Regions from separate parts of the Sporosarcina sp. Y1009 genome, predicted to be linked through region 1. Evidence: riboswitches for the same ligand, from Rfam matches in the RefSeq annotation. Region 1 holds a riboswitch; each other region holds the start of a gene.
The links. Region 1 has a riboswitch for cyclic di-GMP ahead of AC25Y1_RS04940 (sensor histidine kinase). Riboswitches for the same ligand answer to the same signal wherever they lie in the genome.

Region 1 (3,284 bases):
CTCCTTCAAAACATACCCATCCACACCCATTGCCTTCGCACGCTTAAAATCAGCCTCATCTGTAGAAGAGGTAAGAACAACAAACTTACAATCTAATTTCAATAGAAGCGCCTCCGCGATTAAATCCAAACCAGACTCAAACCCCAACCGTAGATCAATCAAAGCCAAATCAGGTTTTTGAGTCCTAAACAGCGCCATCGCCTCTCTATAATTCATAGCTTCTCCAATGACTTCTATGCCTTCCAAAGTCAGTATGGTCTTTAACCCTTTTCGAACTAACGGGTGATCATCAATGATAAGAACTTTCATATTATCCGATTACCTCCATCGTTACTTTCGTAGTATTGGGAATCGCTACATTCACTTCAGTACCGCCTTGAAGTCTTCTAGTTATCGAGAACGTACCGTCAAATGACCGGACAATTTTCTGCATATTGTGGAGGCCAATCCCTTTAACTTTCAAATTTTTCAGCGCATGAATACCAATCCCGTCATCCTGAATAACCAATACAGACTTTCCCTCAAGAAATTCTAATCTCACAACGATAACCCGACATTCTCCGTGCCGAACCGCATTCCCACAAGCTTCACTTATTATTTGAAAAATCCCTTGTTTTAACTCAGCAGGTATCGTAATCTCGTCTCCTATAAGTTGGTAGTCAATACGAATATCATAAAGTCGAGCAAAGTCATCTAAATAACTCTTTATGCGATTGAAAAATGGTTTCTCTTCTTTTTTAATAGAACTCAAACGATAAATCGCAGACCTAAGCTCTTTAATCGTTAAGGTGGCAGACTGTGAAAGAAATTTATACTCCTCATCTAATTCTTCTTTGGATAAAATGCTGTTATTAGCTTGTAAACCGTGAAGCGAATACACAATGCCAAACAATCTTTGCGACACACTGTCATGAATTTCATTGGCAATCCGATTTTGCTCCTCGATAATCATCGTTTGCGCAATCATTCGGTCCAAATATATTCTTTCAAGCATAATTTCACCAAGATCACTTAGAAATTCAAACTTTTTTATAAATAGGGAAGGGAGATCATCCATACTAGTAGCTGTAATCTGAACACCCAAAACACCAATCTTCTTGGACGATCTAATGACTCGCATTAAATAGATATCAGAATCTATCATGCATATGAACGACTCTCGCTGACCACGAATCGTAACCCATTCTTTCTTAAGACTCCATTCAAGATTTGGATTTTGAGAAGAAGTAGAAAGATAACTAGTCACACGATCTACATTAGTAATCCAAACAAAAGTAGCCTCTAGCTGCATGAATGTCAGCAAAGATGTCATCATTTCATCAGCAAGTTGCTGCGGACTATGCTTGGATGAAAAATTCCCCAAAAGGTGGTCAAGAGACATTATATGTTTAAGCGTCTCTTCATATGCCAAATTGGCCGCAATTAGTTCATGATTCTTAACGAAAAGCGCATCATGCTTATCGCTTAAATCCGAGCGATCTTTTAGTATTAAAAATAAACTCACGAGTAATGTGACCAGAAAACTAACAAGAAAAATCTGTATGTCTGAAAAAAGAGTGCTATAAAAAAGAACTAATGAGATAGATAGTAAAAGTGCAGTCAAAGAAATAAACCGCCTCAATAAGCCACCCCCGCCTATCGTAATAAAAGCCCAGCTAAATAGGACGAAAATCCTAAATTAGCCAGGCCGGTTGCACCAGTCACTCCGTACGCCCAAGGTGCCCAAATACAGGACGTACATCACAGTTTCCACACTTAATATTCAATTGTTTAACTCATTATACCCTAAGTAATTTCAGGTTTATGTCAGTTCATGACACGAGTTCAGTTCTAATTTTGTCGAATAAACTAAGATTCGTCTCATTACTAAGACCCATATCCTGTCCAGGTAAGTATTGCCTATCTAGTGTTCTCTTATTCGGGAATAAATTAAAAAAAGGAAGAATTGATGGACACACCATCAATTCTCCCGTTCAGTATAAAATCATATCAATCTAATTTCCATCTTCAGCTCCATTCGAAGTTGAAATTCCTTTCATTTGTTCAAGAGCCTGTTCGTAAATCGCATCAAGTGTAGCCGTGGTATAGAAAAGTAGACTTTCGATACCTCTTCCCGATAAGTGGATATTCGTCCTCAATAATTTTGAAATTTTGACAATAACCCACACTTTTCCAGCCGTCCCGAAAAACAAGGGTTACATAAAAATCAGGTACTCGAATAAGGCATAATTCAAGTTCACCGACAACTTCTACTAAATGTTCCATTTTTTAGAAAAAAACATAATCTGATAGGAATCTGCTATACTATTATTTAGCAGATTAGTGAAACAATACATCGACCTAAACGTCTGATATAACAAAGGAATATAGAAGAATTGAGTTGAGACGATGAAAAATAAACGAACGATGATCAAAGGAATTATACTAGTAGCACTGGTTATGGTATTGACCGGTTTGTTATTTCAACTTGACAAGACCAAAACCGCATCAAATCCAATCACACTGCCAGAATCATTTGATGAAATTGCTTTTGAAAGCATGAAAATCAATCCAGACTTAATTAAAGAAGAAATAGAAGAAGAAACGACCGACGAAATCGAAGAAGAAGAAGAAGAAACAACCATCCCGGTCGCACCAGAACCAGATTTATCCTCCACAATTGCAAATGCAAAATCTTATGTCTACACAATCGACTCCGATTTACAACAAGGCTCAGGTTTTCTATTTAATACAAAAGGGGATATCGTCACAAACGCCCACGTAGCAAAAGACGCGGGGTACATAACCGTTACGAACAGTAACGGCCAACAACTTAACGGCGTCGTCATCGGAATTTCCGACACAACCGACATTGCACTCATCCGTGTTCCAGACCTGGCAGGGAAAGAACCAATGGCCATGGAAACAGGAAAAGTCAACGTCGGCACAAAAGTCTTTGCCTTAGGAAGTCCAGAGAATATTGCCAATACGTCAACAGAAGGCACGATTACTGGATTCGGAAAAAGCTTCTTCGACGACTATGAATACAATAACTTATACGAAATGAACGCAAACATTAAACAAGGATCCAGCGGGGGGCCATTAATCGACGCCGAAACAAACAAAATCGTCGGCATCAACTCGCTCATCTTAGAAAACAACCCAAACATTGGCTACGCAATCCCAATGTACACAGTCATGGACCAACTCAACACATGGGCAGCAAATACAGGACAAGTTCTTGAAGACCCAGAGGACATGTACGATGTGGAAGGTGCATATCTCGACGACGAATTACTAAGAAG
Region 2 (3,284 bases), on a different contig from region 1:
TGATCTTCCTCATGCATCTCAAAAACTTGCCCGTTCTGGTCCATGATGACAATTTGGTCGACATCAAGATTTGGGATACTTTTACTAATTAGATGATACAATCCGTTGATTTGTTTTTGTTCTAATTGAAAAATCGGCTCACTTTCTACGATGACTGACGCAGTTGCCGCTTGTTCGTTATCTGTAAGCCAAATATTTTCTTTTGGAAGTGTGATCATGACATTCGCATCTGATACGCCGCTAATTTGCCTGATTAAATAGGCAAGTTCGTTTTGCATGGCGTCTCTTTCAACGACATCAAAATGACGATCAGTCATTCCTAATCCCATGTTTTCACTAAAGATACTGTAATTTACATTGCCGTTTTTCGGGATGCCTTCAGCCGCTAAATCGACCTTTAGGTTTGCAAGTTCCTCGTTCGGAACACTAAGTATTTTTCCATCTGTTGATATATGTACTGCAATCCCTTTTTCTTCAATAGCTGTTTTAATCTCTCCAGCCTCGGAGGGTGTTAAATTTGAATAGAGTGCTACAAAATTCGTTTTTGTGCTAAAAAATACGAACATGAAAATCACAAATATCGTTAGAAATAGCGCACTGATCAAAATCCATTTTGTTTTACTAGTCATTTTTGAACTAGATTCTGTTATTTTATTTTTATAATAAATTAGCTTTTCTTTCATTTATCCTTCATCCTAATTCCTGAATCATACTTGCATTCTCATTACTTCTTGATAGGCTTCTACCACTTTATTGCGAACTTGTAGCGTGAGTTGCAGAGAGAGACTTGCTTTTTGTGCAGCGATCATTACTTCATGGACATCTTTCACTTCACCTGTTATTAACTGGTTTGTCATTTGATCTGATTTGTGTTGTGCGTCATTTACCTTTTCTAATGATTGTTTAAATAAATCCCCAAAATTAACTACCTGATCTTGCTTTACTTTCGGAATCGTTTGAGCTTGTATAAAAGGCGTTTGAATCTGACTTATTTTATCCATTGGAACCTCCTATGTTTTCTAGCGGTTATTTACCTATTTCCAATGCTTTCATAAACATATTCTTCGATGCATTTAACGCAGTAACATTTGCTTCATATGAACGCGTTGCCGACATGAGATCGACCATTTCCTTTATTGGGTCTACATTTGGTAATTGAACGTAGCCAAGTTCGTTGGCATCAGGATGTTCTGGGTCGTAGGAGAGTGTAAAAGGTGTTTGGTCGTCTCTAATTCGCGTAACAGTAACGCCTGAAATTTTTGCTTCTTCTCTTTGCACGGCAGTTTGGAGTTGTTTCGCAAAAGGTGTATTTCCACTTTGCGTTAACTCCACTGACTTTCTGCGATACGGCATCCATTCACCGTCCACAAGCTGCGCTCGAGTTGTATTCGCATTTGCTATATTTGCCGATACAACGTCCATGCGCATCCGATTTGCGGTTAAGCCTGAAGCACTAATATTGAGTCCATTAAAAAGGCTCATTTTTGCTATCTCCCTTCATTAATAACTGTTCGTAGTGTATTGAACTTTCCATTCGCTCTTTCTGTTAATGCGTTAAACCACAATTGATTTTTAGCGAGTTCTGCCATTTCTAAATCCATATCAACATTATTGCCATTTGGCTTATAGACTGTGGACTGATTTACTTTAATCGTAGGATTCTCTGTTGCTTCATTGCTAAATGAGATATGTTTGGAATTTGTTTTGTAGCTGGAAATGGATTGATTGGAAAGGGCCTTATTAAGCGTGTCTTGGAAATGAACTTGTCTCGACTTATAATTCGGCGTATCGACGTTCGCAATATTTGCTGAGTGGACTCGCTGCTTTAATGTTGATGCTGATAAAGCTTGTTCTAATGACTGAAAAGATTGTGGAAAAATGTTCACCATTTGTCCCCCTAATAATTTTTCACATAAAAAAAACCAGCCTAAAGGAAAGGATGGATGACTTAAAAAAAGATGTCCATCTTTCGGTAACCCGGCTACCCTTTTTGGGCCCGTGGCTTTGCGTCCTTACCTTCCGATAAGTTTGCCATTATCGTGACGATAACATTTTTTATTTTTTATCAAGTTATATATTATTAAAAATATTACATTTCAATTACTTTTTTTCGACAAATTGTGACAGTAAAACCTAGTAATACTTTACCACAAGTAACACATTTTGCATATTAATTCTTTGTAAAGATTATAAAGCTCTGTTAACTTTGATATTTTGCCCTTCAAATGACCAAGAAAATGGTATACTGGTAAATATCGGTTTTTGAAAGGATGGGATCTACTATGTTTCGTGGTCTTTATACTGCCACTTCCGGAATGATGGCGAATAACAGAAACCAACAAGTTCTGACAAATAATTTATCAAATGCAAACACACCTGGATTTAAACAAGATCAAACTGTGTTGCGTTCATTTCCAGCTCAATTAATAAAAGCGATGGGAACTGGAAGTGCATTAAACAGTGGAATCCATAGAAATACGATTGGAACCTTACATACTGGTGTTTATGCACAGGAGGCAATTCCTTCTTTCATCCAAGGCGATTTAAAAGAAACCGGGAAAAGTACAGACATTTCAATTCTCGATGAGAATTTGCCTATTAATCCAGTCACACAACAAAAAGGGACTGTCTTATTTGCTGTTGAAGATCAGAATAATGAAGTTCGATATACGCGAAATGGTAATTTCACTGTGAATGAAGCTGGAGTTTTAACTACTGGTGAAGGCTATGCCGTGTTAAATCAAGATTTACAACCTATTGTCGTTAATTCTGCGATATTTACAGTTGAAGATAATGGTCAGGTAATTTTAGATGATAGTTCGACTGCAAATCGTTTATGGCTTGGCTATACTGAGACACCTGAACAATTGGTCATGGAAGGTCATGGACTGATGCGTTGGGAAGGGAACGAAGACGGAACGCCGCAATTTATAGATGATGTTGGTGTTTTGAATACGTTCAACCTTGTTAAACAGGGCTTTGTCGAGCAATCGAATGTTGACTTGACGCAGACGATGACACAAATGATGACTACATATCGTTCCTTCGAGTCGAATCAAAAAGTACTCCAAGCTTATGATCAGAGTATGGATAAAGCTGTTAATGAGATTGGTCGAATTTATTAAGGAGGTGGTCTGTCTATGAATATCCAAATGAATTCAGCGGCATCGTCCATGCGGGAATTACAGAAAAAGATTGATGTCATCGCCAATAATATATCCAATGTCAGTACCACTGGCTATAAGCGTCAAGAAGCCAGTTTTTCAGATGCGCTTACTCAGTCT
Region 3 (3,284 bases), on a different contig from region 1:
TTCTATTGTCCGAAACGAAATTTAGTTTCTTAAGAATTAAAACCCGTAAAATCGATTGATACATCAGGCTGTGCAAAATGGGTGAGGTGAGCAGGATTGAAAGAAATTTACCGGAAGACGTCAATTGTTTCATTTATCGGAGGCGGCATTACAGCAGTCTATGCGATTGTGTATTATTTTTTTTGGTTCGAAAGTTTTGTGGTGAATGGAGAAACGCTTATTGTTTCAGGAATTGCCACAATTTCTTTATTGATTTCAGGACTGTTTTTCAACAATGCGCAGCAGAACCTTAGTGATCAAACAATGGCTGATAGCGAGAGTGACGTCCAGTTTGAAAACATCGATGAGTTAATCATGCAGTGGATGCCGTCTTTTTATCCGACAATGCATAACGTCGATGCAAAAGGCGTTTCATTATTTCATATCATTCCTACAAAGCGCAGACCTTTTGCGCGTAAATTAACTGCGATTAAATTTCTATCGGAAGGTTTTATAATCCCCGCTACGTATGACATTCTTGATATGAAAGATGAACTGTTAGCGTCATTTACCTTGTGGAATAACGGAAACCGTTTTCTCTTAACACTACATAGCAGGGACGGAAAAAGGATTGGTTATTTTGAGCAATGGCTTACGAAATCAATCCTTAAAAGTAAGGGAACTTTATTTCATGAAAATGATCGGGTTTGGCGGGAGCTTGCAGCGAAAAATACAGCCGGCGATATCGATGTCGTAGACGACAACGGTAAAATGGCAGCCCAATACCGATTCGGCCGTTTTCCTTATGCCTTGCATCCTGCATTTGAAGCCGAGGCGGTTCACAGTTATATCCGTTTTGGTAACCATATTTCAAAAGAAGAAAAACTCGCATATACGATGATTTTCTTTTTTTGGTTGAAGAAGTAGAGGGTATCGACTTTAAACCTATAATAAATTCATCCTTGACTCTCACGTTACGTCATAGTTTATTGTTAGTGATGAAGGGAGGCCAACACACGATGAAAGTGAAAGAAGTATCGCAGTTGACAGGAGTAAGTGTGCGCACTCTCCATCATTACAACGACATCGGCTTGCTCGTTCCAGATGATTTGACGGAAGCGGGCTATCGGATTTATTCCGAAGAAAACTTAGCAACCTTACAGCAAATACTATTCTTTCGTGAACTCGGCTTCTCTCTAAAGAAAATAAAAGAATTGCTTTCAAGTCCATCGTTTGATCGCCAGGAAGCTTTCGACATGCAACGGGATATGCTCCTTGCTAAACGACAGCAATTGGATGAAATGATCGCTACGATTGAGAAAACAATTCGCCATGAGAAAGGAGAGGTCAGGATGTCCAAAGAGGAGAAATTTCAAGGATTCGATTTTAGCAAAAACCCATACGAACAGGAAGCTAGGGACAGGTGGGGTGATAAAGCGGTTAATGAGTCGAACAAAAAGGTCGCACAGTTTGGCCCGGAGATTGGTGAGGAAATGAACCGGATTTACTTCAGTTTAGCTGAAATCCGCCATACAGATCCAGCATCGAAAGAAGCGCAAACGCGGATTGAGGGATGGTACACTTTTTTGAACAAGATGGGCAACTATTCACTAGAAGCTTTCGCTGGACTAGGTGAAATGTATGTTGCTGACGAGCGATTTACAAAAAACATCGACCAGTTTGGTGAAGGACTTGCTGTATTCATGCAGGGGGCAATGAAAGTTTTTGCGGATAATAATTAATTTCATTCATGCTATGCAAATGATTGTCAATGACAATTGTTTGCGTAGCATTTTTTATTGATAACATCCCAAAAACTATAAAAATATTCTTTTTACATAGAATATACACAATCAACTGAAATTACTGACGTTCGTCAGTAGCGGATGCAGTTTTTGTTCTATATGCTAAAGGTAATACCAATGCCACCGCATCAAAAGTCCTTGTTTTATCATAGAATACTAGGCAAACTTTAAGAAATTAAAGGGCGCAAAACTTTGGAGTCTAAGGCATAGTTGCTATGACAGTCCGGTCGCGAATCTACTTGCGACCGGGTTTTTGTCGTTTGGAAATTAAAGAAAAGGAGGGATTATATCCATGGTTTTAAAACGGTCATCCGTTTTGCTATTGATAGGGATGATTATTCTATCAATGGTTTTACCATCGCTGCAGGCAATTGCTAAAGAAGGCGAAAAATCTGTTGACACGTCACAAGCAACGGAGGAGTTAGAGGATTCGATCGAAGAAGTTGAAGAACCGGAAGTTGAGGAGACGGAACCCGCTGAACCAGTTATAGATGAGAAAACGGAGATTTTGGTTTCGAATCTATGGGTCAATGTTCCAGAAGCTGACAATCCACCATCTATCATATTGTCTCTAGTAAACACACAAACCGGTGAACAAGTTAAGACGGCGACACTTGCGAATGGAGGAACATCCTATTTGTTTGATGGACTAAGCAAGTACGACAAGGATGGTTCGTTAAACAAGTATGGTTTAACAAGTTCGGAAGTCGTAGGCTATGAAACAACGATTGAAAATTACACAGTGACACATACGTATATTCAGCCGGAAACAGAGGATGAATCGGCGATAGCGGAAACTGAAGAGGCGCAAGTAGATGATGAAGCAATTGAGAAGAATTTAGGAGCCATTATGCCAATGGCGATTGCTACCCCGGGACATTACACGATTGATCCAAATGCGATTGTAGTCCCTTCAAAAATTGAAGGTGTTTCGACAAATGCGCACACACTATCAGAATTAGTTTGGGCGAATGGGGATACTGTATATGCAGCTATAAAAGCGACGCATGCGCTTGAACATATGATTCTAAATGGTGTCCAAACGGAAAATATGGACCAATACAATTCTTGGGTATCTATTTTTGTAGACAATATGGAGTATGAACCAGATGGATTGAAAGGGAATACAGGCGACTCACACTGGACAGTATTTAAGTTTAATCTAGCTGACCTGAATTTGGATGATAGCGGTAAGTATTCTTTTTCTGTAAAAGGTATAGGTGGGGGACATGACATTAAAGGGAATCTTATATTTACTATCCCTAAAGTAGATATAACAGGCAATAAAGTTTGGGTTGGCGGACCGGAGAATAAACCGGCAATTACCCTTCAACTTATGGCACAAGTAGAAGATGAAGCGATTCAGTTGAAGCACTCGCAAGTGTTAAATGGAAGTGAAAGTCCTGCGTGGATGCATACTTGGGAAGAAATTCGCGAATATGATCCTTATGGTCGGAAATATGTGTACACGGTAGATGAAGAAACCGTGCCGATCAACTA

Region 2: linked by a shared signal. The riboswitch ahead of flgB (flagellar basal body rod protein FlgB) and the one ahead of AC25Y1_RS04940 (sensor histidine kinase) in region 1 are both predicted to bind cyclic di-GMP.
Region 3: linked by a shared signal. The riboswitch ahead of AC25Y1_RS18180 (Cna B-type domain-containing protein) and the one ahead of AC25Y1_RS04940 (sensor histidine kinase) in region 1 are both predicted to bind cyclic di-GMP.

Annotation. Positions count from the first base shown of each region.
Region 1 covers NZ_JBYHFO010000003.1:86,519-89,802, forward strand. The annotation lists gene AC25Y1_RS04935 (response regulator) at 1-309, opposite strand, end outside; gene AC25Y1_RS04940 (sensor histidine kinase) at 311-1,603, opposite strand; cyclic di-GMP riboswitch class II at 1,677-1,760, opposite strand; gene AC25Y1_RS04945 (hypothetical protein) at 1,995-2,138, opposite strand; gene AC25Y1_RS04950 (S1C family serine protease) at 2,389-3,284, shown strand, end outside.
Region 2 covers NZ_JBYHFO010000009.1:1,179-4,462, forward strand. The annotation lists gene fliF (flagellar basal-body MS-ring/collar protein FliF) at 1-683, opposite strand, end outside; gene fliE (flagellar hook-basal body complex protein FliE) at 708-1,001, opposite strand; gene flgC (flagellar basal body rod protein FlgC) at 1,027-1,482, opposite strand; gene flgB (flagellar basal body rod protein FlgB) at 1,488-1,886, opposite strand; cyclic di-GMP riboswitch class I at 1,969-2,043, opposite strand; gene AC25Y1_RS12075 (flagellar hook-basal body protein) at 2,283-3,125, shown strand; gene AC25Y1_RS12080 (flagellar hook-basal body protein) at 3,141-3,284, shown strand, end outside.
Region 3 covers NZ_JBYHFO010000024.1:5,815-9,098, forward strand. The annotation lists gene AC25Y1_RS18165 (DMT family transporter) at 1-59, shown strand, start outside; gene AC25Y1_RS18170 (hypothetical protein) at 97-906, shown strand; gene AC25Y1_RS18175 (MerR family transcriptional regulator) at 978-1,721, shown strand; cyclic di-GMP riboswitch class I at 1,934-2,019, shown strand; gene AC25Y1_RS18180 (Cna B-type domain-containing protein) at 2,077-3,284, shown strand, end outside.